Regions from separate parts of the Flintibacter sp. P01028 genome, predicted to be linked through region 1. Evidence: predicted binding sites of a transcription regulator. Region 1 holds the regulator's gene; the other holds the start of a gene.
What was found. Region 1 encodes LexA, which represses DNA repair genes until DNA is damaged. Its sites were predicted from a motif close to CNAACANNTGTTNG; they were not measured.
Positions count from the first base shown of each region.

Region 2: dinB (DNA polymerase IV) is a predicted target of LexA. The motif match lies at 8,599-8,612, and genes of this name have one in related genera.

Region 1 covers NZ_JBHEVC010000005.1:32,587-44,291, reverse strand. Annotated here, with positions in the region: gene ACEVJK_RS09525 (DEAD/DEAH box helicase) at 1-38, opposite strand, end outside; gene ACEVJK_RS09520 (S1C family serine protease) at 283-1,656, opposite strand; gene ytvI (sporulation integral membrane protein YtvI) at 1,795-2,952, opposite strand; gene ACEVJK_RS09510 (DegV family protein) at 3,098-3,961, opposite strand; gene ACEVJK_RS09505 (DUF896 domain-containing protein) at 4,076-4,279, opposite strand; gene ACEVJK_RS09500 (DUF4177 domain-containing protein) at 4,293-4,514, opposite strand; gene ACEVJK_RS09495 (RNA-binding protein) at 4,539-5,339, opposite strand; gene lexA (transcriptional repressor LexA) at 5,450-6,067, opposite strand; gene ACEVJK_RS09485 (DUF975 family protein) at 6,227-7,111, opposite strand; gene ACEVJK_RS09480 (MBL fold metallo-hydrolase RNA specificity domain-containing protein) at 7,220-8,815, opposite strand; gene ACEVJK_RS09475 (Cof-type HAD-IIB family hydrolase) at 8,915-9,688, opposite strand; gene ACEVJK_RS09470 (YabP/YqfC family sporulation protein) at 9,854-10,144, shown strand; partial or broken gene yabQ (spore cortex biosynthesis protein YabQ) at 10,141-10,398, shown strand; gene ACEVJK_RS09460 (septum formation initiator family protein) at 10,634-10,909, shown strand; gene ACEVJK_RS09455 (S1 RNA-binding domain-containing protein) at 10,995-11,438, shown strand; gene ACEVJK_RS09450 (amidohydrolase) at 11,633-11,705, shown strand, end outside.
Region 2 covers NZ_JBHEVC010000002.1:322,220-333,924, reverse strand. Annotated here, with positions in the region: gene ACEVJK_RS05865 (MFS transporter) at 1-1,211, shown strand, start outside; gene ACEVJK_RS05860 (IreB family regulatory phosphoprotein) at 1,307-1,558, shown strand; gene ACEVJK_RS05855 (DUF3795 domain-containing protein) at 1,620-2,192, shown strand; gene ACEVJK_RS05850 (DUF523 domain-containing protein) at 2,189-2,653, shown strand; gene sigG (RNA polymerase sporulation sigma factor SigG) at 2,788-3,558, shown strand; gene ACEVJK_RS05840 (carbon starvation protein A) at 3,620-5,080, opposite strand; gene ACEVJK_RS05835 (ZIP family metal transporter) at 5,299-6,039, opposite strand; gene ACEVJK_RS05830 (inorganic phosphate transporter) at 6,227-7,258, opposite strand; gene dinB (DNA polymerase IV) at 7,287-8,540, opposite strand; gene ACEVJK_RS05820 (radical SAM protein) at 8,673-9,563, shown strand; gene ACEVJK_RS05815 (helix-turn-helix domain-containing protein) at 9,641-10,300, shown strand; gene ACEVJK_RS05810 (YibE/F family protein) at 10,297-11,457, opposite strand; gene ACEVJK_RS05805 (alkaline phosphatase) at 11,670-11,705, opposite strand, start outside.

The DNA.
Region 1 (11,705 bases):
CGGACCGATTCGTTGACAGATGTTCCGTTGATCTCCATGTTTGTTGTTCCTTTCTGTGTTCGTGGATGTGATCCAAGGCCTTCCAAACAGACACAGAAAAAACGCCCTTCCCGGCGCGGCCCCGAATCAAAAAGGACGAAATACATCGCCCCCAATATTATTCCATAATAAATTATAACGTTTTCTCTGCGGTTTGTCCATCTTTTTCCAAAAAGAGAGAACCGGCCCCATCCCAAGGACAGAGCCGGTTCTTTCAAGAAGGAATCGAGAATGAGAGAAGGATCACCAGCCGAAGCTTCCAAAGGGCCACTGGTAGTAATAGCCGCCATTCGGGTTCTGCTGCTGGCCCTGCTGTGTGTTCTGCTGGTTCTGGTTAGCAGCCTCGGTCTCGGCATTTTTCTCGTCGAAGGTGACGGTCAGCTTAACCTCCTGCTGCTGGCGCACCACGGTGAGGGTGGCGGTGTCCCCGGCCTTGTAGTCGGAGGACAGGGCCGCTGTCAGAGCGGAGGGGGAGTCCACTGCGGTGTCGTCGATGGCGGTAATGATGTCATTGACCTGCAGGCCGGCCTTCTGGGCGCAGGAGCCCTCGGCCACATACTCCACTACCGCGCCGGCGGGGATGCCATAACGCTGAACGCTCTCGTCAACCACGTTAACTTGGACGCCCAGATAGGGCTTGCCGGTAACATAGCCGTGCTCGATGAGGTCAGAGATAATTTCCTTCACGTCGTTGATAGGGAGCGCGAAGCCCAGCCCCTCGGCGGACACACCGGAGGTGGACTCTGTATACTTGGCAGACACGATACCTACCACGTTGCCATAGCTGTCGAACAGAGGGCCGCCAGAGTTGCCGGGGTTGATGGCGCAGTTGGTCTGAAGTACATTGAGGGTAGTGGTTTCGGTCTGACCGTTAGCATTTTTGCTGGAGGTGGTGATCAGCCGGTCTAGGGCGGATACGATTCCATCAGTGAGGGTATAGGTCAGCTCACCCAGGGGGTTACCTATGGCGTACACGCTTTCGCCTACCACCAACTGGTCGCTGTCGCCCAAAGTCACAGGCTGTAAGCCGGCAGCTTCGATCTTCAGTACGGCCACGTCGTTGTCCTTCTCACCGCCCACCAGTTTGGCGGTATATTTGTCTCCGTTGGAGAAGGAGACCTCAATGGTGACAGAGGAATCATTGACCGCCTCCTCAATGACGTGGTAGTTGGTGACAATGTAGCCGTCCTGGGTCAGTACAAAGCCGGAACCGCTGGCGGCGGAGGTGGTGGTCTGACCAAAGATGTTCACCGTGGTGTTTACCGTGATGCCGACGCAGGAGGGCAGGTTGGCGGCATATAGCTGTTCGGGCGTCATGGGCTGGCCGCTGTTGGTGTTGACCATCGTATCCACCTGGGGGCGCTCCCCCTCATAGATTACGGTATCGGGGGCGGTCAGACTTTGGTACACGGCCGCGCCGCCAACGCCCGCTCCGCCGCCCACAACAGCGCAGGCCAGCAAAAGAGCGGCAATACGCTTGCCGCGCCCCTTTTTCTTTGGGGGCTCGCTGGGATGAGCAGGACCACCAGAGGTGGGAATGGGGTCGGTATAGTCGCCGAAGCCACCCCGGTAGCCGTCGTTTTCACTGTTATAAAAGCTGAAGTCGGGATACTCCATGTAAATGCACTCCTTTCAAGAAGGGCCTTGGGGCCGCCCCTCTTTGAACTGTGGATATCATACCGCCGAAATATGAAAAAAGCATGAAGAAAAAGGATAAATTTTTTGAACTTTCCCAAAACAAAGTTTGAAACCAGGTCACATCTGCTCTGGCCGCTGGGAGAGAAGGGCGGCGATGTCCCGCACAGCGGCGGCGATGTCCAGCCGGAGCCCGCGGAACATCCCCATTCCGGCCAGATTCAGCAGAACCAGCAGCAGGATAGGCCCTAGAATCATACCCAGAACTCCGGCTACCTGCATCCCTACATAGATACTGACCAGAGAGGCGATAGGGGATAGACCAGTCTGGTCCCCTACGAATTTGGGCTCCATTACCCGGCGGAACATGGCAATAATGCCCCAGATGACCATGATCTCGATGGCGTCGAGGTAGTTGTGGGTAAACAGCGCGATGACGGCCCAGGGGACCATGACCGTGCCGGCGCCGATGATGGGGATAAAGTCCATAATGGCCAGTCCCAGAGCCAGCAGAAGGCCGTACGGCTGACGGATGACAAAGAAGCCGATGAGCAGGATGAAGAATACCCCGATGGAGAGCAGCAGCTCCGCCTTCAAATAGCCTCCGAAGGCCCCCAGGGCGGTGGCCCGGACCTGCCCCAGAAAGTGGAGCGTCCCCTCGTCCAGATGTTGAGCGGCCCGTGAGCGGAGATAGGGGTAGTCCGCCGTCAGCATAAAGGTTGCCATGACAAAAAAGACCAGAGCCAACAGAAAGGAGGAGAAGGAGACTGCCTTCTCTCCAGCATAGGTGGCCAGGTTCCCCAGGTCAGGGGCCGCCGAGGATAAGGTGTCCACCAGCCAGTCGAGAAAGCCCTGATCCGGGCCGGCGATCTGGATCGGGAACTGGGCCACCACCTGTTGAAACATCTGGTCCAGCTGGTCCAGTACACTGATGCCGGCGGCCACTACCCCGTCCCAGTTCTCCGCCAGACTGATGACCTGACGGACAACCGCGTAGCCCAGCCATCCCAGGGCACTCCCTACCAGACCGAAGAGGAGGAGCAGAAGGAGCAAGGTCAGCACGCTTCGGGACCATCCCAGCTTGCGCTGGAACCACTTGACCAGGGGGTTGAGCAGGGCGGCAGCGATGAGGGCGCAGACAAAGGGGGCAAAAAGTGTCAGTAGGGGCCGTCCAAAAAAGGACACCAGAAGGACGGCGGCCAGAGACAGCACCAGCCGGATGGCCAGCCGCAGCCACAGGGCGCCCCGCTGGGGCCAGGTCAGTTGCCCAGGCTTCATTGGTATCATATCCCTCCCTGTTTTTCAGTATCCTACTCTACCTTACCAGAAAAAGCATGAATAAAATGTAAATTTCGGGATGCCTGCCTGTCCCAGAGAAAGAAAAAGGTCCGACTGCTCGCCACAGCCGGACCCCAAAAGAGTTTTATGTGCGATATACCAGACCAATTACATTGGGGCCGGCGTTGATGGACACCACACCACCGATGAGATACTCCAGGGCAGGCTCACAGCCTAGCTCCTGGCGGCAGGCTTCTAGCAGTTTGCCAGCCTGCTCCAGGTTATTGCCATGGACGACCAGATAGGGGCTGTTAGCGCTCCGCTCCTGTTTGCACAGCTCCACAACAGCGGAAATCGCGTTTTTCTCCCCCCGCGCCTTGGACAGTATCTTGGACTCGCCGTTGGCGAAGGTCATAATGGGCTTTAACCCCAGGGCTTCGCCCATGAAGGCTGCCGCGGCGGAGATCCGGCCGGATTTTTTGGCAAACCGCAGGTCAAGAGGGGCGAAGATCACCCGGACATGATCCACCCAATCCTGGATAAAATCCACGATTTCTCCCGCCTGGGCGCCGGCAGCAGCCATCTTGGCCCCCTGCACCACCGCCCAGCCGTAGCCCATGGTGTAGTTTTTGGAGTCGATGATATGGATATGGAAGGTGTCCTGGGCATCGGGGTGGTCCTCATAGAACTCGTCCCGGGCCTGTATGGCGTTGCCATAGGTGGCTGAACCCTTGGAGTTGATAGAGGTGTGGATCAGATCGGTATAGCCCTCTTTCCACGCCTTCTCAAAGCATTCAGTGAAGAGATAGGGGTTCAACTGGGCGTGGGTCGGGATCTGAGGGCTGTCCAGCAGCATCTGAAAGAACTCGTCGGGAGTGAAGTCAAAGCCGTCCATATACTCCCTGTCGCCCATCGCGATGGGAAAAGGGAGGACCTGGATGTTCCACTCCTCCCGCAGAGCGGCGGGAATATCGGAAGCAGAGTCGGTAGAAAATTTAATATGAGCCATGGGGGGCCTCCTTAAAAAGATAGGATAAGCGCCTGGCGGGACATAAAAGGATCGAGAGTATTATCCCAGATGCCGGGGAGATTGTCAATGAACCCCTGCTCCGGCTAGAGCGGATCACTTCTTCCGCAGCCGGGTCCGGGTGCCGTCAGGATGTTGAATGAGGGTATTGTCCAGATGGGCCATCAGATTGGACTTACAGGCGGCGATATACTCCTGTCGCAGCAGGGCCCGTTCAGCCTCCTCCTCTGGGGTGAGGCCGGCGGGAGACTTGGCCTTCCGGGCCAGCTCATTGATGCGGTCGATCTTCTTCTGCTCCATGCCTTTCCCTCCCTTATTCCTGTTCTATCTCGCGTTCAAATACCAGCTCGATGGTCTCAATATGTCCAGAGGCCCGCTGAACGCTGGGCAGATAGCCCACATAACGCCAGCCGGCGGCGGCCCGGCTTCGAATGACTTCCTGGTGGCCCTCAGTCCGGATGCCGACGCCGCCGAACAGGCTGTACCCTCCGGCGGAGAGGGCCAGAACCTCAAATTCATATTCATAGTGTGCCATAGCTGTGCCCTCCTATCCGGCGGCTTAAATATATCTCTCCAATACCAGCATGGTCCGTCCCTTTTTGGACTGGCCGGGGATCTCCCGGACCACGCACTTGCCCAGTCCGCGGCAGGTGAGAATGTCTCCCACATCCACCAGCTTGTCCCCTTTGAGACACTCCCGGTGGTTGACGGCCGCCTTGCCGGCGGAGATATAGGCCATGGCTTTGGAGCGGGACAGGGAAAAACCGGCGGCAAGCACCGCGTCCAGGCGAGGGGTGGCGACTGTGTCCCGGATGAGCCTTACCTTCGCCTCTCCAGGGGAAAGGGAAGCCAGAGGAATTTCCCGGAGCTTTAACCGCCAACGCCCGGCGGACTCCCACTGGGAGAGGAGAATGGGCAGTACCTCCCGGAGCAGGATCACCTGACAGGTCCTGTCGCCAGGGAGCAAGATGTCCCCCAGCTTTTCCCTCGTCAACCCCAGGCCCATAAGGGAGCCCAGAATATCCCGGTGGCTTAACTCGGAACCGGGAGGGAAGGCGGCCTCCAATGCGGCCAGCGGTCCCTCTGGGTCCAACAGGAGGTCGTTCTCATCCTGCCAGTCGGGGAGGAAGGCGCACAGGGCCCGCTCTGCGCCGGGAAAGCCACCCCAAAAGATATGGCGGGGCTGCCCCCAGGCGTTGAGTAAATCGGTGACAGAGGCCTGTTCACCCGGCGAGAGAAAGGGGGTATGGGCTGGGATGCCCCGGTCCTGAGCCAGTTCCAGCTTGTCCAGCACACGGGCCAGCAGCACCCGCTCCGCCCCGTCACGGGCGCAGCGGTCCAGAAGCTCCTTCTTGGTCACGACCCTTCTCGCCTCCCTCTGTTTGCCTGTTCAGTATACTGGACAGGACCTGGGATTGTCAACGAAAAAAGCCGGCCATGGGGAGCATGACCGGCCGCAGGGGGACAAAATTAGTACCGACGGACTACCGCCACCACCTTGCCAACTATCTCGGCTTTGGTGCCGTCGATAGGCGGGTAATCAGGGTTTTGGGGAAGAAGCCAGGTGCAGCCGTCTTTTCTATGAAGGGTTTTGACGGTGGCCTCATCCTCAAAAAGGGCCACTACGATCTCACCATTCCGGGCCTCCTGCTGGCGGTGGACCACCACCAGGTCACCGGGCAGAATCCCGGCGTTCAGCATGGACTCGCCCCGGACCGTGAGGGCGAAGTGCTCCCCGGACAGACCGGCAGTGTCGAAGGTGAGGTAGTCCTCAATACACTCTTGGGCCAGGATAGGGGTGCCGGCGGCTACATTGCCAAGGATGGGTATTTGGTTGGCGTGGGGGTCCTCCTCCTCTGCCACCGGGCCCATGGATGCCCCCGGCAGGGAGATGGCGCGGGTCTTGCCCTCTGCCTTGACGATGACACCGGCCTCCTCCAGCCCCTTCATGTGGAAGTGGACGGTGGAGGGGGATTTCAGTCCCACCGCCGCGCCAATCTCCCGGACCGAAGGGGGATAGCCGTGCTGATTGGTAAAGGAGAGGATATAGTCATAGATCTGCTGCTGCTTGGCGGTCAGTTTGGCCATGGCAAGGGCTCCTTTCGGCAGACGGACAGAAAATTACACACTAAAATTTAGATGTATTTTATCATACATTTGTACGAATGTCAAACGAATGTTCCAAAAATAAGGAAGCCTCTAAAAAAACGCCAGGACCTAGAGGTCCTGGCGGGTAGCTTTGGATGTTCAGAGAGGGGGCATCTCCACAAAACCCTCCCGCTGGAGGCGCAGCCGGGCGTCGTAGAAGCCGGCCATGGTCACGGAGCGATAGGGATAGAGCCACAGCTTTACCGGGATGGAGGCTAGCAGGAGAAGAAGGGCGGAGCGGGGATAGGAGAGGATAATCTGATAGACCATGTAGGCATCCCCGTAGTGCTCCAGGGAAAGAGACTGGAAGAAACCGCCCTGGACCAGAACCAGAAGTAGTGCCAGTGAGTAGAGAAGCAGGTCAAGCAGTTCCCAGCCGATGAAGGAAAAGGCCAGCTTGAACATCTCCCACTTCCAGCCCCGCGTCAGCTCCACACTGCGGCGGACCGCGGCGAAGGCCCCGTAGTCAGGGTGGTCGGCCAGCAAATAGTAGGCCAGGGCGTAGCGCAGAGAGACCCAATAAGAGAAAATCATGATGCCGGCAATTAGAACGGGGATCACAAGGAAGGAGAGGCCTGGGGAGAGAAGAACCGGAATTAGGACCAGCCAGACGACGGGGATGCACAGCAGGGACCAGGCCAGCGTGTGGAGAAAGATCAGAATGGAGGTCATGATAACCAGCAGGGCCACGGAGAAGCCATCGGCTAGGGCGCCCAGTCCGGGAGACAGCTTCCGGGAGGTCCACATGGACCATAGCGTAAAGCCAAAGCCAACTACCGTGGAGTACAGGGAGAGGAGGATGGAAAGGAACAAAGCCGGCAGACTGATGTTTCCTGTGTCCGGGGCCGGAACAAGCAGGCCGGCCAGTGTGGAAACACCAGTGGTCATCAGCAGATATACCAAGGTGACCACCCAGAAGGAAGGACGGGAGCCCCGAATGGCCTCCCTAGCCTGCCTTTTCAGTTCTCTGCGGTCGATCTCCATAAAAACTCTCCGTTCTTACTGTCATAGTTGGGGAAGGGCGCCGCTGCCAGCAGGAGCGAACCTTCGCTCCGGTCCATCCGCGCTGCTCGCGGCGGCTCAAACGCCTCTCTATTCCCACTTGTCCATGATTTGCCGAAGCTGATCGGCCAGCTTGGACAGATCCTTGTTGGAACGGCCCCGGCTGCGGCTGATAAGGTCGGCCAAGTCCTTGGACACATCTTGTAGCCGCAGGAAGGCGGCGGAGGGAGCGGAGGCGCCGCCTGTGGTCCGCTTGCTCTCCAGAACAACGCCCTTTGCCAGCATACGATTTCCCAGCAGATCATAGACCTCCTCATAGAGAGGCGCGTGGGCGGGGATGCCCCGCTCATTCAAATCATTTGCAAAGAGGTCTGTGATCTCACTATCCCCGTGTACCACGAACACTTGGTCCGGCTTGGGGGAGAAATGGCCGATCCAGTCCAGCAGGTGATCCCGGTCGGCGTGAGAGGACAGGCCGGGGAAATTCAGGATCCGGGCCCGGACGGCGATCTCCTCACCAAAAAGCTTTACACTTTTGGCCCCCTCCAGCAGACGGCGGCCCAGAGTGCCCTCCCCCTGATAGCCCACAAAGACCACAGCGCATTCGGGGCGCCATAGGTTGTGCTTCAGGTGGTGGCGGATGCGGCCGGCATCGCACATACCGGAGGCGGAGATGATGATTTTAGAGCTCTTGTCCATATTGAGAGCCTTGGATTCCTCGGTAGACTGGGTCAGGGTCAGGCCGGGGAAGGTGAACAGGTTGTCGCCACCCTGCAGGACGGCAATTGCCTCCTCGTCCAGGTAGCCGTGAAGATCGCCAGCGTAGATCTTGGTGGCCTCAGCGGCCAGGGGAGAGTCCACGCAGACGGTAAAGTTGGGGACCGATTTGACCATCCCCTCATTTTTGATCTCTCGGAGGAAGTAGAGCAGCTCCTGGGTACGGCCTACGGCAAAGGAGGGGATAACAATGTTGCCACCTTTGGAAAACACGTCGTCAATGAGGGCGGCCAGGGCCTCGGTATAGCTCTCTGGGGGCTGGTGGTTCCGGTCGCCGTAGGTGGACTCCATGATGACATAATCCGCCTCTGTCACAAAGGAGGGGTCCCGGATGACAGGCTGGTCTACGTTGCCCAGATCTCCGGAGAAGACCAGCTTTTTGGTGACACCGTTCTCAGTGGCCCAGATCTCCACACAGGAGGAGCCCAGCAGATGGCCGGCGTCGCAGAAGCGGACCTCTACACCCTCGCACAGCTCGAAGATTTGTCCGTACTCCTGGGTATTGAGGAGCTGGAGGGCCTCCTCCGCGTCTGTCAGGGTGTAGAGGGGCTCTACCTCCTCCCGGCCGGCCCGCTTTCCCTTCTGGTTCTGCCACTGGGCATCGCTCTCCTGAATATGAGCGGAGTCTCGGAGCATGATGGACAGCAGCTGGGCGGTGAGCCGGGTGGTATAGATGGGCCCGGAAAAGCCCTCCTTGACCAGCAGCGGAATGCGGCCGGAGTGGTCGATATGGGCGTGGGTGACCAAAACATAGTCGATGTAGCTGGGGGAAAAATCCAGGGCGTTGTCATCGTGCTCGTCCCGGCCCTGCTGGAGACCGCAGTCGATCAGGATCTTCCTGCCGTTGACTTCCAGACAGTGGCAGCTGCCGGTGACCGCGTGGGCCGCGCCAAAAAACGTAAGCTTCATGTAACAGTTCCTCCTTCGGTGCCGATTCTTGTCTTTATTGTACACGGACCAGGGAAGAAAATCCACAGGAAATTGTAAATTATGTGTAAAAGACGGGGGCTACAGCAGACCGAAATGTTCCAGAGCGGACAAAATACCGTCCTCATCCACTGTCCCGGTCACAAAGTCGGCGTGAGAGCGTACGAGAGCGTCGGCGTTGCCCATGGCTACTCCCACATGGGCGTGGCGGAGCATAGGAATGTCGTTTTCCCCATCGCCGAAGGCCATGGTGTCCTCCAGGGAGATGCCGAAGAAGTCCAAAATGGCGTCCATACCCTGGTCCTTGCCGCCGCCTGGGGAAATAATATCCACGAAATCTGGGTGCCAGCGCATGACCTCCAGTCCTGGGAAGGGGTCTCCTAAAGCCTGCTGCTCCTCCCGGGTGAGGAAGGCGGTGGCCTGAAACACCTGTCGCCCTTCCGCCCGCCGGGCGGGAGCGGAGGGGGGGAGGGGGACAGCTAGCTGCTTGGGGAACACCTGAGCCCGCGGCCCCGGGTTTACAAGGTAGCAGTCCTCCTCCTCCAAAAAGATACAGGGGATAGTGGAATGCTCCATCAGCTCCACCAGAGCTTTCACCCGCTCCGGAGCGAAGGGGACGCTTCGAAGCACCCGGTCCTGAGCAAAGCAGTATTGGCCGCTGAGGGTGATGCAGCCATCGAAGGGAAAGAGATCCCGGACCGACTGACTCATGACTTTGTGGCGGCCTGTGGACAGGAATAACCGGATTCCCCTCTCCCGCAGGCGGTGGAGGCCCTCCAAGACAGCGGGAGAAATTGTGTGGGTCTGGAAGCTAACCAGAGTGCCGTCGATATCAAAAAAAATGGCTTTTACCATGATACAATCAAACCTTTTCCAATAGGATTCGCATGAACAAAACCTATTGTACACTAAGAACGGGCAGATTTCCAGACGATCTTTTCTGGAAGGGAGAGCAGCGGCGAAAAATAGGCATAAAAGCCCCCACTTGTCCCATAGGATGGAGCAAAAGGGGGTGAAAACATGGCCTATGAAAATGAGAAGCTTCGGCCGGACACAGGCCACCATGTGATCCTAGAGGACCGGGAGCAGCTAATGATATCGGGGGTGGAGGAGGTGGAAAGCTTTGACGAGAGCGCCATCTTCCTGACAACTGCCCAGGGGGGGCTGGAGATCCAGGGGGAGGGGCTCCACATCGAAAAGCTGTCCTTGGACGGAGGAGATCTGAAGGTCGAGGGGACGGTGAACGCCCTGATCTACGAGAGCGGCGGGCGGGAGCAGGGCGGTCTGCTGGGCCGCCTATTCGGCAGATGACCATCGATACCGTTCAGCAGGGTCAGGCTCTGTGCCAGGCTCTGGCGCTGGGGGCGCTGTTTGGGCTGCTGTACGACCTGTTCCGTATTCTGAGAGTCCGGGTGAAGCTGCCCGTGGTGGGTCCCCTGCTGGATCTGGTGTTCTGGCTGGTGGCCACGGGGACTCTGTTTCTCTGGTCCCAGGGGGCCTGGGGGGGACAGATCCGTTTCTACGGCGCCTTGTTCTGCATGGCGGGGGGAGGGGTATACTTCTGGGTGATCAGCCCCTGGTTTTTGAAGCTGGGCTACTTTATGGCGGATATCGTCACCTTCCTTTTGGGAATTTTGACCTTCCCGCTGGCCCTAGGGAAGGCTGTTTTAAAAAAATTCGGAAAACTTGCGAAAAATACCTTTCTTTCCGGCGTGAAATGGTATAGAATAGGACAGAAAACCGAGGAGATGGAGCGCGCGGTCCGCCGACGAGCCGCCAGGGAGAGAGGAGAGGATGTCTATGAAGCTGAAGCGAGCTGGGTTTTTGACCAAAATCGTGGTGCTGGCCCTGCTGATCTATATGGCCACCTCTCTTCTGGACCTGAGGGGCCAGATACAGACAGCCCAAGTCCAGCGGGATACGCTGGCCCGGCAGGTCAGCGACCAGCGGCTGGAAAACCAGGAGCTGGAGGCCGCCATCGAAAACAGCGACGATCCTGAGATGCTGGAGCAGGTGGCCCGGGAAAAGGGCCATGTGAAGCAGGATGAGATCGTCTATATCGATGTGGCCAACTGAGCGATCCAGTCAAACGGGCTCTCCAGCGCCGTAATCTGTGTGTGGCGGCGCGGGGAAATTTACAAGGAGGATATTTCGGTCAGTTATGGAGTTTGGTGTTGGGTCCATCTTGGACGGTAAGGTAACGGGAATTACAAAGTTTGGGGCCTTCGTGTCCCTGCCGGAGGGAAGATCCGGCTTGGTCCATATTTCAGAGATCGCCTATTCCTATGTCAACGAGGTGTCCGACCACCTACAGGAGGGGCAGGAGGTCAAAGTGAAGGTCATCGGCATCGACCAAGCCAACCGGATCAACCTGTCCATCAAGCAGGTGGCTCCGCCCCCCCAGCGTGGCCCCCGTCCCAACGGAGGCGGCCGCCCCAGTCAGGGCGGCGGACGGCCCATGGGCTTTGCCCGGCCCGCCCCCAAGGAACCCAGCGATTTTGAGGACCGGCTCAAGCAGTTCATGCAGTCGTCAGACAGCAAGCTGTCCGAGTTGCGCTATATTGAAAAAAAGGGCGGGAACCGCCGGGGAGGCGGCCGCCGGTAAGCGGGATATGACAGGGCCGCCGCATATGCGGCGGCCCTGATTTTCACAAAAGAAAACGCCCCGTATGGGGCGTTCAGTCCCACGGGAAGAAAGATACCGTGGGGAAGCATATTGGTCGAGCCGTTTTAACTGTAACAAAATATCTCAAAAGAGTCAATGGGAGCCTTTGTCGCTTCCTGTCAGTGGAGGAAAATATGCTTATTATCAATGGGACCGTCCACACCATGGATGGCCTAACCATCCCCAACGGATATGTGGCCGTGTCTG
Region 2 (11,705 bases), on a different contig from region 1:
AACCATCGAAAAAGCGGGCGGTCCGGCTGTTTACCCTGGTGATCGCCCTTACCGCTTTGGCCAATGGCCTGGGAAGCAGTATTTTTTCCAATTATTTTAATGAGGTCTATCATATCGATTCGATCCAGCGCGGATTCATTGAGATCCCCAGGGAGAGCCCCGGGGTACTGTGCATGGCACTGGTGGCGGCGCTGGGATCTCTGGGCAGCCTGTGGATGTCGGTAGTGGCGCAGCTGCTGCTGTTGACCGGTTTGGTTGTCATGGGTCTGTTTAGCCCCAGCTATGGGGTGATGCTGGTTTTCCTGTTTATCCATTCCTTGGGAATGCACCTGTTCATGCCTTTGAATGACGCCATCTCCATGGATCTGGCGGAAAAGGGGAAAGTGGGGACAGCCTTTGGAAAGTTCAAAGGAGTCAACACATTCTTTTCCATGGCGGCGGCGCTGATGGTCTTTTTAGGATTCCGGTTCGGCGTGTTCCACTTTGGGGAGGGCTTTATCCTGCCCTTTGCCATTGGGGCGGCGGCCACAGCGGCAGCGGTAGTATTGCTGGCCCGGATGGCAGTTAGCATACCCCGGCAGAGCGGCCATGTGAAAAGTCATAAACTTTTATTCCGGCGTGCCTATATGCCCTATTACATGGTTACTTTGGCCTACGGCTGCCAGAAGCGAATCAAAATTGTCTTTGCGCCATGGGTCATCATCAACCTGCTGGGTCAGGGGGCGGATACGGTCGCCCTGCTAACCATTGTGGTCCACTTTGTGGGGACCTGGTTTGCTCCCCTGATTGGCCGCCTGCTGGACCGGATGGGGGTGCGCAGGATGCTCTGGCTGGAGGCCGGGTATATTGTCCTGTCATTCACCGCTATGGGCCTGCTGGCGGGGCAACTGGCTGGTGGAGCTTTCTCTTCCGGCGGCTGGCAGACCTGGCTGGTGTTCGCGGCCTATATCCTCTGTGTCCTGTTTGAGCAGTTCAATATGGTCCATTCTTTTATGATGCGTTCCATGGCATTGGACCCGGGGGAGGTGACCCAGACCCTGTCTGTGGGACTCAGTGTAGACCATGTGATGGCCATTGTCGCCTCGCCCATCATGGGGCTGATCTGGGAGGGCTGGGGAGTCCAGTACGTCTTTTATCTGGCGGCGCTGTCCGCCATCCTGCAGCTGGCTGCAGCCGGTATGGTGGGAAAAACAGAGCTGTCTAGGGTATAAATATTTCATTTTTATTAAATTTGCCTTGTGCCCCTTTACAGGAGCGACTTTTTAGAGTAGACTATTATTAGGTTTTTAGACAGGAGGTGCCCAGAATGGAAGAAATGGATTTTACCAGAAAATTTAGTCTGGGGGACCAGCGGGACCTGGAGATCAAGGCCATCTTGGCCTCTGTCTATCAGGCGCTGCAGGAGAAGGGGTATAACCCCATTAACCAGATTGTGGGCTATATTTTGTCTGAGGACCCCACCTATATTACCAACCACAACAATGCCAGAGCCTTAATCCGCAAAGTGGACCGGGATGAGCTGCTCCAGACCTTGGTCAAATATTATCTGACACACTGATGACCGCAAAGCGGCCCGCCGACTGGCGGGCCGCTTTTTTGATAGAAAAGGAGGGGGCATGATGAAGGACTTTTATAGAACCTATCCTCAAGTAGCGTTATGTGGCCTGAACTGCCTGCTCTGCCCTATGAACATCGGAGGCTGGTGTCCCGGATGTGGCGGGGGAGAGGGAAATCAGAGCTGTCCCCGTGCCCGGTGTGCCCGGGAGCGAAATATCGGTGATTTCTGTTACCGCTGTGAACAATACCCCTGTGAACTCTATGAGGGGATGGGGGACTATGATTCTTTTGTGCCCACACGGCGCAGGGGCGCGGACCTGGACAGAGTCCGTGAACTGGGGCCGGAAACCTATGTGCGGGAGCTGGAGGAGAAGCGGGCTATTTTGGAACTGCTAGTAGGGGAATGGAACGACGGACGGAAGAAAAGCTTTTACACCACAGCGGTCTACCTGTTGGAGCTGGATGACCTGCGCCATGCTGTCCAGCAAGTGACTTCCCTTTCCAGAAAAGAGATGTCTGAAAAGGAGCGTGCGGCCTGTATGACACAGGCCCTTCAGAAAATCGCAGAGCAGCAGGGGTTAGTACTGAAGCTGAATAAAAAACAAAAGAGAAGAAGTAGAGGGAAGCATTTATGAATATTTTGGTGAGCTACTGTTTTTTAGGGGAACCCTGTCGGTATGACGGCTGCAGCCGTCTGGACCGCCAAGTCATCGAACTGCACAAAGCGGGACATACGCTGGTCCCGGTGTGTCCTGAGGTGCTAGGAGGTCTGGACACTCCCAGGGCGCCGGCCGAGGTGCAGGCGGATGGTAGGGTCATCACCGAAGATGGAGAGGATGTCACCGACGCATATCGGGCGGGGGCAGAGGCGGCCCTTAAAATCGCAAGAGAGCATAGCTGCACGGTGGCGGTGCTCAAAGCCAGATCTCCGTCCTGTGGCTGCGGCGAAATCTATGACGGCAGCTTTACCCACACCATCAAGGCCGGATGGGGCGTCACGGCCCGTCTGTTGGCAGAGGCGGGCCTTCGGGTCATGGACGAGGAAAATTTGGAGAGTTGGCTATATGATCCGACGGCGTGGCCATCTGAGATGTAACTGTATCGTACATCAGAGCAAAATCCATCGAAAAGGGTCAGACGATAAAAAATTTAAGGGCCATTGACCCCGTATGAAACTCTCCGCCCCGGAGATACTGGAAACACAGTATCACTGGGGCGGGAGGTTTTTATATGCAGCACAAGGTGGAAATTTGCGGTGTTAATACATCAAAGTTAAAGGTGCTGAAAAACGAGGAGACCCGTGCGCTGCTGTTGAGAGCGAAGGAGGGAGACCAGCAGGCCAGAGAGGAACTGATATCGGGGAATTTACGCTTGGTCCTGTCTGTGATACAGCGATTTTCCAACCGGGGCGAGAATGCTGATGACCTATTTCAGGTGGGCTGCATTGGGCTGATGAAGGCTATCGATAACTTCAACACGGACCTGGATGTTAAGTTTTCCACCTATGGAGTGCCTATGATCATCGGAGAGATTCGCCGCTACTTGCGGGACAACAGCACTATGCGGGTATCCAGAGCGATGCGGGATACGGCCTACAAGGTGTTGCAGGCCAAGGAGGCCTATATCGCTCAACACCAGAAAGAGCCCACAGTGGAGGAGATCGCCAACATCCTGGACATCAAACGGGAGGAGGTGGTCTTTGCGCTGGACGCAATTTTAGAGCCTGTGTCTCTCTATGAGCCAGTGTACTCCGACAGTGGGGATACCATATGTGTGATGGACCAGGTCAGGGACAGCAAAAATACAGATGAGATGTGGTTGGAGCGCATCGCACTGAAGGAAGCGGTGTCGCACCTGTCTGAACGGGAGAAAAAGATTTTGTCTATGCGTTTTTTTCAGGGCAAGACTCAGATGGAGGTGTCCGCTGAAATCGGAATCTCGCAGGCGCAGGTATCTAGGCTGGAAAAGAATGCATTAAGGCAGATACGGAAAGAGATGTAAAGAGGCCGCCTGACAGATCCTGTCAGGCGGCCTCTTAAAAACAGTTGTGGAGAAAATACGTTTAGACAGTGGCGGGGTTGAGTACGTCGTTTTTACGCATGACCCATTCACGCCAAATAAAGATACCCAGGAACAGGGCGGCTACCAGGATGCCCAGCGGGTAGGCCAAGGTGGTGGACATATTCAGACATTCAGGAGCCTGGACAAAGTAGGTCACAGAGACAGCGGACATAAAGGTAGCGGGTAAAGCAGCCATGAAACAGGCTACAGGGGGGAAGCCGTTGCGATGCAGATAGACGGCGCCAGCCCACAGGACCATCATAGCCAGGGTCTGATTGGACCAAGAGAAGTACTTCCAGAGAGTAGCGAAGTCACCCCACTGGGTGATCAGGGCTCCTATGCCCAGCACAGGGACAGACAGGAGCAGACGGTTCTTCCAATTGCCCTGATCGATTTTGAACCAGTCGGCGATGGTCAACCGGGCGGAGCGGAAAGCGGTGTCGCCGGAAGTGATGGGACAGGCGATGACACCCAGCAGGGCCAAGACACCACCGACAGGGCCCATCATAGAGGAACAGATGTTCTCGACAACAACGGACTGACCACCAGCCAGCGCCTCGTTCAGAGCAGCCACATTGCCATAGAAGGTGACACCAGCAGCAGCCCAGACCAGAGCGATAGCGCCCTCAGCGACCATGGCGCCGTAAAATACCTTCCGCCCCTCTTTTTCAGAGGTCATGCAGCGGGCGACCATGGGGGACTGGGTAGCGTGGAAGCCGGAGATAGCGCCGCAGGCCACAGTGACAAACATCTGGGCCCAGATAGGAGTGTTGGTGGGGTGCCCCATCCCTTCCACGCCGATATACTGCCACATTTCAGGCATCGCGGCGCGGTAAGAGGGGTCGATCAGCATTACACCCATGAGGCCAAGGGCCATGATGATGAGGCAGGCCCCGAAGATAGGGTACAACTTGCCAATGACCTTGTCAATGGGAAGGAAGGTGGCGATAAAGTAGTAAATCAGCACGACAGCCAGCCAGAAGTTGGCATCCAGTGTTTCAGGAGTCAGAATAGCCAAAAGCTGGGCGGGGTTCTTGGAGAAGTTGACGCCGACCAGGATCAGCAGGACTACCGAGAAGACACGCATGACCTGCAGCATGAATTTGCCTAAGTAGATGCCCACGATTTCAGAGATAGAGGCGCCGTCGTGGCGCTCGCTCATCATGCCGGATAGGAAGTCGTGGACACCGCCGCCCAGGATAGTACCAAAGACGATCCACAAATAGACACGGGGCCCCCAGCAAGCGCCGGCCAGGGCACCAAAAATAGGGCCAAGACCTGCGATGTTCAAAAGCTGGATCAGGAACAGACGCCAAGTTTTCATTGGGGTGTAGTCCACGCCGTCCGGATGGGCGACCGCCGGGGTCTGACGGTCATCCACACGGAACACCCGCTCAATGAGACGGCTGTACAGTGCGAATCCCACCACAAGGACTACGAGGGAGATCAGGAACGTGATCATAAATTTCTCCTCCTCTTAATTTGCTTTTCCATGACGAAAGACATGAAAAAGGCCTTTATTTTCCACTAAAGGTCTGGGAAGCAAAGGAAACTTTGAGCTATCCCTTAAAAGGCGGCTTCATTATATCACGCTTCTTGAGAAAATCAACCCCCAAATCGAAATTTTTACTAAAATTTTGTAAACGAGGATTTTGTGAAAAAAGTGGGTCAACAGCGGACTTAGCCAAGAGCCACATCCAGGATCATCATAATGAGAAACCCTGCCATGACGCCTAGAGTGCCGGTATGCCCCCCTTCGGTGAGATTAGCCTCTGGGATGAGCTCCTCCACCACGACATAGAGCATGGCGCCGGCGGCAAAGGAGAGCAGCCACGGGAGCAGCGGCTGGATCGCCCCGGCAGCCAGTACAGTGAGCAGGGCGAAGATAGGCTCCACCACGCCGGAGGCCGCCCCGATGAGAAAGGCCTTTCCACGGCCCATTCCCTCCTGATGCAGGGGCAGGGAGATAGCGGCCCCTTCCGGAAAATTTTGGATGCCAATTCCCATGGCGAGGGCGGTAGCAGCGGGTAGGAGGGAGGGATCTCCACTGTGGGCAGCCAAGGCAAAGGAGATGCCGACCGCCATCCCCTCCGGGATGTTGTGCAGTGTTACGGCCAGTACCAGGAGGGCGGTGCGGCGGCGGGAGGTTTCGCCCTCTTTGCAGTGGAAGGATTCCGGTGTGAAGTGGGGGAGCAGATAGTCCATGGACAAAAGGAAAACGATGCCGAGGACAGATCCACCAGCGGCGGGCAGCCAACCGGGCATTCCCATGGCCTCCGCCTCCTCAATGGCTGGGATGAGCAGGGACCACATGCTGGCGGCAATCATCACGCCAGCGGCAAATCCAAGTAGGACGCGCTGAAGAGAGCGAGAGGACTGCTTGCGGAACAGAAAGACCATAGCGGCGCCGGAAGCGGTCATCAGGGCAGTGAACCCAGTTCCGCCGGCAGCCCATAAAAGTGCTTGTGTCACGATGTAATTTCCCTTTCTGAAAACGGCGGCGCGATGTCCGGAGCCGGTCCGCGCCTGTGCGGGTGCTTCCAGAATAGGCTATGCGCCGGATCAGAGAGGGGTGAGCCGGGTGACTGATATTCACCCGGCGCTCTATTCAAAAGACCGCCAGAAACACCTTGGCCATCCAGTAGCCGATGGCCATACAGCCGGGAAAGGTAAGGGCCCAGGCGAGAGCGATTTTGCCGGCAACGGACCAGTCCACAACACCGCCCCCCGCTGCTCCCACACCGAGCAGAGCGGCTGTGCGGGTATGGGTAGTTGAGACGGGAAGGCCCAGCAGAGTGGCGGTCATGAGGCAGAAAATATTGCCCAAATCGGCAGACAGCCCTTCTCGCGGGCCAATCGACACCATTTCACGCCCGACTGTTTCGATGATGCGCCTGCCCCCCATAAGGGTACCGGCGGCCATAAAGCCAGCACACAAAATCATAAGCCAGATAGGGATGAGAAAGGTCTGTTCATCTCCGCGACCCTGGGCCAATGCCGTCCCCAAGAGAAATACACCGAGAAACTTTTGACCATCTTGGGCACCGTGAAGAAAGGCAGTTCCTGCGGCTCCGGGAAGCTGGGCCAAAAGAAATGTATGGTTGGAAGCCTTTACATGTTTTAAGGCACTCTGAAACAACTGTCCAGCCCAGAATCCGGCGGCAGTGGACAGAATCAGACCGAGGAGAACCTTGGCCCAACTGTCCCAGCGGATACAGGAGAAGCCACCCTCCAGAGCCACCGCGGCGCCAGAGATACCAGCAATCAAGGCGTGGCTCTCACTGGTAGGAATGCCAAGTAGCCAGGCAGCCGCGGCCCAGAGCACGATGGCGGCCATGGCGGCACACAAAGCGGTAAGAGCCGCGCGGGAGCCGCCGCCAAAGCTGGCGATAGAATAGACGGTCTCCGCCACAGAAGTAGAGACAGCGGTGACACAAAGCACTCCCAGAAAGTTGCATACAGCCGCCAGCAGGACAGCCAAAGGGAAGGGGAGTGCTCCAGTCACCACTACCCCGGCGATGGCATTGGGTGCGTCGGTCCACCCGTTGACCAGCAGTACCGCGAGGGTGAGGAGAACAATCAGTGCCAGAGCTGGATCGCCCGTCAACTGGTCGAGGAAAGCAAAAAAAGACAGGGGCATGGGTTCACCTCCATGCCCCTGTTGTATGCTACTCCTCCTCCAGATATGACCGGGAGCCTCCAGGCGGGGGCGCATGGCCGCTGCCGCCGGCGGCCTGGGTGGAGGAGGCATGGGAGATGGAAGATTTTCCGTACTTGGCCCGAATGCTATCCATCGTTTCCTCCAGCTTTTCCAGCCGCTCTCTCTTTTTGTCCTGGCCGAAGGCCAACAGATCCAGCTGGGCCGAGACCTCCTCCTCCGGGACCAGAGAGAGTGCTGTTACAGTGAGGGCTCGGACGGGATGATCCATATTCCAGCAGCTTTTGGCCAATCCCATGGCGGCTTGACTGATTTCTCGGGCCAGATTGCTGGGGGAGTCCAGACGCTGCTGCCGGATGATATCCCGAAAGGCGGGGTCCCGTATGGCAAGTGAAATACCATTACATTTCATGTGATACCGACGAAGGCGGGCAGCCACTTGGTCCGAAAGGCGGGTGATCCCAGCCTGTATATCTTCCTGCCCCCGCAGATCGTGAGAAAAGGTGAGACCATTGCCCACTGACTTCGGCGGGACGTACTGGGCGGCGGGTGTGACGGGGGAGCGGTCCTCCCCACTGGCAAAGTCATGGAGCTGGGCGCCATTTTTACCCAGCAGAAGAAAAAGTTGCTCCCGATCAAAGCGAGCCAGGTCGCCGATGGTGTGGATATCAAAGCGATCAAAAGTCCGGGAGGCGGCCCGCCCGACATAGAGCAGGTCGGTGACCGGCAGAGGCCATACAATCTGTTTAAAATTTTCCCGGGTGATGAGCGTGGTAGCATCTGGCTTTTTGTAATCGCTGCCTAATTTGGCAAAGACCTTGTTGAAGGACACTCCCACAGAGATGGTCAGCCCAAAGTTGCCCCGCACATGCTCTCTAAGCTGGTCCGCCAGCGCCTCCGGATCCCCGCCGAAGAGATGGAGGGTACCAGTGACATCCAGCCAGCTCTCATCGATCCCAAAGGACTCTACCAGGTCGGTGTAGTCCTGATATACCCGGTTGATCTGCCTGGATAGCTCACGGTATCGGTCATGGTGGGCGGGAAGAAGGACCAGTTCGGGGCATTTTTTTCTGGCCTGCCAGATGGTTTCAGCGGTCTTGACGCCAAAAAGCTTGGCGGGCTCATTTTTTGCCAGGATGATGCCGTGGCGGCTGTTCGGGTCTCCGCATACCGCCACCGGCAGGTGACGCAACTCCGGATGGTCCAGCAGCTCTACCGAGGCGTAAAAGCTATTTAAATCACAGTGAAAGATGACCCGTTCCACCGGACAGCGCCTCCTTTTCATTCAATAAAAAAATTATATTCCAGGCCAAGAAAAAAGTCAAACTAATGTTCGAATTTTCTTGACAGGAAAGGGGAGAGACTGGTAGGATAAGAAAAAAGGAGGGGAGAGGACATGGAATATATACCGGCTAAACATCTGCTCCATAGAAATAGAGGTACGGAGTGGTTTGGTACCGACCATACCATGAATATTTACCGTGGATGTTGTCATGGCTGCCTCTACTGTGACAGCCGAAGCAGCTGTTATCAAAATCCAGATTTTGATACCGTGAAAGCAAAGGCTGGGGCCCTCACTATTTTGCGGGATGACCTGGCCCGAAAGACGCGTCCGGCATTTATCAGTATGGGTTCCATGAGCGACCCCTATAACCCCTTCGAGGAGGAGCTGGAACTGACCCGTCATGCCCTAGAGTTGATAGACGCCTACGGATGTGGGGTGGCGGCTGCCACAAAAAGTGATCTGATCGTCCGGGATATCGACCTGTATCAGTTCATTCAGCGCCATTCCCCAGTGATCTGTAAACTGACGGTGACTACGACAGACGACGCGCTGGCAGCCAAGATCGAGCCGGGGGCTCCCTCACCCAGCCGCCGTTTGGCGGCGCTGAAGGAGCTGGCGGGAGCGGGGATCTTTTCCGGTGTCCTGCTTATGCCGGTCCTGCCCTGGCTGGAGGACAGCGTAGAAAATGTGCTGTCGGTGGCGGAGGCGGCTGCCGAGGCGGGAGCACGATTCGTCTATCCGGCCTTCGGTGTGACCATGCGGGATGGGCAGAGGGAGCATTTTCTAAACGGACTGGACCGGGCTTTTCCAGAACAGGGGCTGGGGGAGAAATACCGCCAGCGGTATGGAAACCGGTATATCTGCTCCAGTCCCAGAGCGGGGAAGTTGTGGGAACGATTTTCCAAACGCTGCGGGGAGCTGGGGCTGTTGTGTGAGATGCGCTCTATCATTTCCGCTGCCACCCGTGGATATCAGGATCGGCAGCTCACCTTTTTTGACTGATTTTTCCCCCGGTTGCCGGTTGGTTGCTGGACTTTGTCCTTCTGGTCTGCTACTATTTGACCAAGGAGGTGGGAAGAATGCCATTGGGAGAACGCCTGAAAGCACTGCGGAACCAAATCGGTTTTTCTCAGGAGATGGTGGCGGAGCGAGTGGGCGTGAGCCGCCAAGCGGTGACCAAATGGGAGTCAGGACAGACGATACCCACCGGTGAGAATCTGGCCGCGTTGGCGGAGCTGTACGCCATCTCACTGGACGAGCTGATGGAGGACCGCTCCGGCTGGGTAAAAGATGGGGAGGACAACCCTATCCTGCGGGAAAACAGAACTGTAATGGCTATTTCTGCCCAACTGGGCGCACTCTATGCCTGTGTCTGGACATTACAGGATATGCCGCATGGAGAGCAGCTTGGGGGCGGCTACCTTTTGCCCCTGTTCGGAAATATCGTGATGTTGGCACTGTGCTCTATGTGGATGGTGTGGAACCTGTCCTGTGAGCTGGATTTGGACCGGCGGCGGAACAATTTGAAAATTGAGTTGCGCTATATGCTGGCACAGCTCCTTTTGACCGTCTTAAGCTTCTATTTTCATCTGGGCTTGGCCGGATTCCTGCTGTCTATAGCCATTCTGCTTTTTTATCTGCGTGTGATAAATCCCCGATATATGGGGAGAAAGCTGTGGTGGAAGAAACCAAAAAGAGCGGTCTGTAAGATGAAAAAGGGCTCAAGGGATGGCTCTTAATTGAGGTCCATCCCTTGAGCTTTTTTTGTTTTACCAACCAGGAACAAGCCAGCGCACAGTGCGGTAAAGGGAGCGACTGTTACCAGACCGAAGGAGCCGATGACGGTATGGATCATCTCGGCGGCTACATACTTATAGTTCAAAATATTGGAGATCGGCGTGCCTTGGGCCATAAATACCATCAGCAGTGCCACATAGCCACCGGAGTAGGCGAACAGCAAAGTGGTGGTCATGGTCCCCATGGCCGCTCTGCCTACGTTCATCCCGGATTTGGCCGCCTCCCACCAACTAAGGTCAGGTCGTTTCTCCACGACTTCGTGGACTGCGGAGGTGATATCTACGCTCAAATCCATGATTGCTCCGGAGGCCCCGATAAAAATGGAAGCCATGAAGATCCGGGTCAGATTCAGATGCTGATAGCCGGCATAGAGCAAACTTTCTGAGTAGGACATGACCGCCCCGTGGACCTGAAATAGGTCAGTGAACAGGATGCCCATGATACAGGTGACCAGAACACCAAGAGCGGAACCAGATGAGGCGGCCCAGCATCTCCGGTCGAAACCATAGACCAGGGCGATGATAAGCAGAGTGAGGGCCAGTGTTATGGCAAGGCCGACCCAGATAGGGTCCCAGCCTTTGAGATAGAGCGGGACCATCACCTTCCATATCATCAAGACAGTAAGGAGAAAGGAAAGCACAGCCCTTAGACCAGTCTTTCCCGCAAAGAGGACCAGCAGGAGGACAAATAGTCCGCCCATCAATAATTCCCAGGGCATCCGGTAGTGGTCAATGATGGATACACTGAGGATCTGCTCCCCTTGGAAATTGATACGGACCAGAGCCTTATCACCGACAGAAAAGATCTTATCCTGTTCCAGAGAGCCGTTCAGGGTGTTTTTTCCCTCTACCGTCTGCCCTTTGAACTGTCCTCCTAGTACCTCAAGCTGACAGCGCTGCTCGCCGGACCGGACGAGCCCGGTATCAATAACGGTTGACTCATCGGTAGACAGTACCAGAGCCGGCTGAATATCAGATTCCTGAAAAACGATGTTATCCTCATATCCCGTGGGCAGGGCGAGCAGGACAACGGTGAGAAGAAGGCATACCCATACAGGGGCATGGTAACGAAGAAAATCAGCTTTCATCTGCTTTAACATATAGTGTTGCTCCTTGAAGAGAGAATATCACTGGGAAGTACCCGTATCTGGAGGGGGAGTGGAGGAGGAGAAGAAAAATGAAAACAAATTCGCCCGGTGAAAGGCGGATATCCGAAAGCTGCGGGGGTACCACCAAATGAAAATGCAGGGGTAAGCCCGCTCCAGTTGGATCGACTGGAGCGGGCCGTTGATATCGTGTTCTCAAGAGAGGGTTACCGAACCGCCAGCATCTGGGCCAGCTTATCGTA